One region of the Providencia sp. PROV003 genome, then DNA from elsewhere that is predicted to be linked to it. Evidence: predicted binding sites of a transcription regulator. Region 1 holds the regulator's gene; the other holds the start of a gene.
The links. The regulator PhoB, encoded in region 1, activates phosphate uptake and scavenging genes when phosphate is short. The targets are predictions, from matches to a motif close to CTGTCATAAAACTGNCNNAT.

Region 1 (2,485 bases):
TTCTAGTTGTGTGATTTGAGTGAGTTTAGCGCCATTGAATTCGACCAAACAAATACTTTTTTGCTGGGATGTCTCATCAAAACTTAGTGCGATGGGGGAACCACAGTAACGAATATGTTGGTTCCCGCCAATAACCTGAGGGCGATGAATATGCCCAAGAGCGATATAATCTGCGGGGGGAAATGCCCCTGATGGGAAAGCATCTAAAGTACCGATATAAATATCACGAACAGAATCCGTTAAAGCGGCACCGACAACGGTTAGGTGCCCTGTTGCGATAATAGGAAGATCTAACCCCATTGTTGTACGCTGTTCAAGGGCTAGTTGATAACTGACTTGGTAATGGTTATGGATCGCTGTTTGCAATGATTGTTGTTTTTCTTCAATACTTTGCCCCGCAATACTTAGTTGAATATCGCGTGGTCGCAGAAATGGAATTGCACACACTAAAGCGGCTGGCTGTGACTGTTTATCGCACAAGGTAATAACATTGGGTTCACTACTTGAAGTTATAACGTGAGTATTAAGATAGCTAAGCAATGCGCTAGACTCATTGAGCACAGAGACGGAATCGTGGTTGCCACTTAATATCACTAATTGGCACCCTGTTTTTTGCAAATTAACAATAAACTTATTGTATAACTCACGTGCATAGCTTGGTGGGGAGCCTGTATCAAAAATATCGCCAGCAACAATGATGGCATCAACTTGGTATAATTCGACTTGTTCAACGAGCCAATTTAAGAAGTGTTGGTGCTCAGGCGCACGGCTTTTGGTAAAAAAGTACTGACCAAGGTGCCAGTCAGAAGTATGAATAATGCGCATGAGTAATCAATTCCTATCATCATTAAGAGCTATGAATATTCTACAAATCAGTATACCTGATCCCGCTAATTCATAGGGGAAAGTCAATTAATTTCTCATCTATTGCGGAAATATTTCACTTAGATGACATTTAACCGCTAAAATATAGAGGAATGTGTACTATATAGATTGATATTCATAATTCTGTCATAAAAGTGACGCATAATGCGTTCACATTAAAAATGTCTTCTTAGTTTACAGGAACAATCATGGCAAGACGCATTCTAGTTGTTGAAGATGAAGCGCCCATCCGAGAAATGGTTTGTTTTGTGTTAGAACAGAATGGTTTTCAGCCTATTGAAGCTGATGATTATGACAGTGCCATCGCTCAGATGGTCGACCCTTTACCTGATTTAGTATTACTTGATTGGATGATCCCCGGTGGTTCTGGTATCCAAGTGATTAAACACATGAAGCGTGATAGCGCCACGCGTGATGTTCCAGTCATGATGTTGACGGCTCGGGGAGAAGAGGAAGATCGCGTAAAAGGTTTAGAAGTTGGCGCTGATGACTATTTGATTAAGCCGTTTTCCCCAAAAGAATTAATTGCCCGAGTGAAGGCGATTTTACGTCGCATTTCACCAATGGCAACAGAAGATATTATTGAAATGAATGGGTTAACGCTAGATCCAACTTCCCATCGTGTGACCAGTAATGAGACGCCTATTGATATGGGGCCGACAGAGTATAAGCTCTTACATTTCTTTATGACCCACCCAGAGCGTGTATATAGCCGTGAACAGTTATTGAATTATGTCTGGGGGGCTAATGTGTATGTGGAAGATAGAACTGTAGATGTGCATATTCGGCGTTTGCGAAAAGCGTTGGAAATTGGTGGGCATGATAAAATGGTTCAAACTGTGCGCGGTACAGGTTATCGTTTCTCGGTTCGTTATTGAAAACTACCTAAAGAGAGGCATGCGTGCTTGAACGCTTATCCATTAAACAGCTGATTTTAGGGCTGTTTTTATTTATCTTACCAGCACTGATATTATCAGTTTTTATTGGCCACTTACCTTGGCTATTGGTGATATCACTGCTGGCCGCGCTGGTTTGGCATGGGTATAATTTATTAAAACTTTCCTATTGGCTCTGGTTAGATAAAAGTATGCTGCCACCGGAAGGGCGTGGAGGTTGGGAGCCTATCTTTTACGGTATCTACCAGATGCAGCAACGTAACCGTAAGCGCCGTCGTGAATTAGGCCAATTAATTAAACGTTTTCGAAGTGGTGCTGAATCCTTACCTGATGCGGTAGTCATGATGACAACCGAAGGGACGATTTTTTGGTGTAATCGTCACGCCCAAGCTTTACTGGGTTTTCGCTGGCCAGAAGATAATGGCCAACATATTTTTAATTTGTTGCGTTACCCTGATTTTAGCCGTTATTTTTCCATTAAAAATTACGAGCAAGCGCTAACTATTGAGCTTAATAGTGGTGAGATTGTTGAGTTTCGTATCTTACCTTATACCGAAGGGCAGCTATTGATGGTGGCACGAGATGTCACAGAAAAACGCCGTTTGGAAAAGGCTCGTAGGGATTTTTTTGCGAATGTAAGCCATGAATTACGTACTCCTCTTACCGTTATTCAGGGTTATCTTGAAGTGATGGATGACCAAGAA
Region 2 (2,485 bases), 260 kb from region 1:
TTCCCGTAGTTAACCACCATCACAGAGCCATCTTTAGTAATCAACGCTTGAGTTAGCCCTGTTGATTTAGTGCCTTCCGGTATGATTTGGCTCGAATGTGAGTGATCCGCAGTCACGATAACCAAAGTATCACCATGTTGTTTAGCAAAATCTAAACCAACTTGAACGGCTTCATCGAGAGCCACGGTCTCACCAATTTGGCCACACGGATTTGCTTTGTGATCTTGTTTATCGATGGATGCGCTCTCAACTTGCAAGAAGAAACCATTCGGGTTGACTTCTAATAAATCAATCGCTTTTTTAGTCATTTGCGCTAACGTTGGCGCATTTGGATCTAATTTAGAATTAGGTTTACATTCAAGTGGTGCATTATTGATGTTGCCATAATGAACGGCTTTAGGCCCTTCCCACGCGACTGCCATATTGCCATCATGGAATAAACCTAAAACAGGTTTATCTTGATTCGCAACAGTGACGTTGTTCAACGCATTTGCATCACGCACAATGTTGTAACCACGTTCAATAGCCTGTTGTTCTAACGTTTTACCTTTATAGTCCCCAGCTTTTGCTTCTTGTTTGAAGCTCTTCGCACCACCGCCAAGGGTCACATCTGCGCGAGTGATCAATAACTGCTCTGAAATCGAGCCACGCCCGCCATTTTCTAAGGCATTAGCCGCACATTTTTCTGATGTTTCTTCAGGTCCATAACATTTACGTGCACTGACATGGGCGAACTGCGCGGCTGGAGTTGCATCCTGAATTTCAGAGGTTGTCACGTTGCCCGTAGCTTTTCCATTACGTTTCGCAATTTCAATTAACGTTTCGTGGTCATTACCAAATACATCGATCCCCAATGCACCATTATATGTTTTCACACCCGATGACCATGCAGTTGCGGAAGCCGCCGAGTCAGTCACATAATCAGGTTTCTGCGTTTTTTTATCTAATGCATAGTGAGTATATTGCCCTGTGATAGGTAAGGCATCGATGCCTTTAAAAAAGCCAGCTGCACCTTCTGCATAGTTACGTGCGACGGTAATTTCAGAATCCCCCATACCATCACCGATAAATAAAATCACATTTTTGGCTTGACCATTGTGAAGCGCCGCTTTCATGATGTCAGTTTGTTCAGTCGCTAAACGACGTGCTCCGCCAAATTTAGTGATATCGCCTTGGGCAGCACGGTTTTCTGAAACCGCATCATTTTTATCTGCGGCATAAGCAGGGATTGTACTTCCTAAAATCAATGTACTTACTGTGACAGCTAAAAAAGACTTCATAAAATTACCAGTCATAACAGTTTCCTTGCCGATCAATAATGAAAAATGAATAAGTATGTTTTAAATAATGATAGGCATGCTAAAGGAGCTAGATGACAGTTGAATGACGCTTTTATGGCGAAATGAATACGGTTGTCATAAAAATGAAAAAGCAGCTCATTACAAGCTGCTTTAAGCACTAATCCGGTTATTGCTTACCACTGTGATGAGAGTTTCTTTGTGCCCTCATACAGTGTTTCACACCAAGAAATGTAATCATGGCCGCTGGGTAATTCTATTGCATCAACTTGGTAGCCTTTATGCTTTAATACGTCAAACAAGTGATAATGATTTTGAATAATTCCGCCCCAACTGCCTCTTTGTTCAAATAAACCCGCCTCAAGGAAAAATCGAATGGGTTGCTTCGGCATGGTTTCAATTTCCCGGATCAGCCATTCAGGGTCTTCCCCCTTTGGTGACCACCAATAAGACCCTGACATGCTTAACACATTGCCGAATACCTCCGGATGCTGTAAGGCATTCCAAGTTGCCCCAAGCCCTCCATAACTAGACCCCGCAATAATAGTGTGTTTAGCGTCCGCTTGGATTCCCTTTTTTACCAGTAACGGCATTAACTCATCCGCCAGCAATTGAGGGAAGTCATGATTAGGAGGCAGCTCTTCCCCACGACGTTCCGAACTTATGCTATCGACAAACACGATATCCATAGCTGGCAAATCACCGTTATTCATCCATTTATCAAAAAACTTCACCATTTGATAATTTTGTTGATAAATCTGACCATCTAACAACACTAACAGCGCAGGGTGTTTCATCGGCATATTTGCGCGATATACCGTAATTTCTCGTTCATTATTCAAAACACGGCTAGAAAGTGTAAAAGTTTCCAAACTTCCTTGAACTTGCGAGTGCTTTATTAATGGGAAATTACATTGGCGTATTTGTGGCGCTAATGACAATAAGGAGAAGCGGTTGTATTTATCTTCAGCTAAAGATGGAATAACGTTGGGGTTATACGGGTCAGCTTGTGCTGTCACTAATATTGCCTTACGCTGTGCGAAACCACCTTCAGGAACCATTGGGATATCAGGGGCAATTTTATATTGTGACAATGTCTTATCAGGGATAATAAAAGAGCGGTACCAAATATCAGTTCCCGCCAAATGCGCCATTCTTTCATGATTCCCCGATGGCGCTCCTAAAAT

Region 2: the regulator PhoB is predicted to act here: its motif matches at 1,371-1,390, upstream of phoA (alkaline phosphatase).

Annotation. Positions count from the first base shown of each region.
Region 1 covers NZ_CP096369.1:4,466,147-4,468,631, reverse strand. The annotation lists gene sbcD (exonuclease subunit SbcD) at 1-825, opposite strand, end outside; gene phoB (phosphate regulon transcriptional regulator PhoB) at 1,074-1,763, shown strand; gene phoR (phosphate regulon sensor histidine kinase PhoR) at 1,787-2,485, shown strand, end outside.
Region 2 covers NZ_CP096369.1:48,117-50,601, forward strand. The annotation lists gene phoA (alkaline phosphatase) at 1-1,295, opposite strand, end outside; gene M1F14_RS00245 (alpha/beta hydrolase-fold protein) at 1,475-2,485, opposite strand, start outside.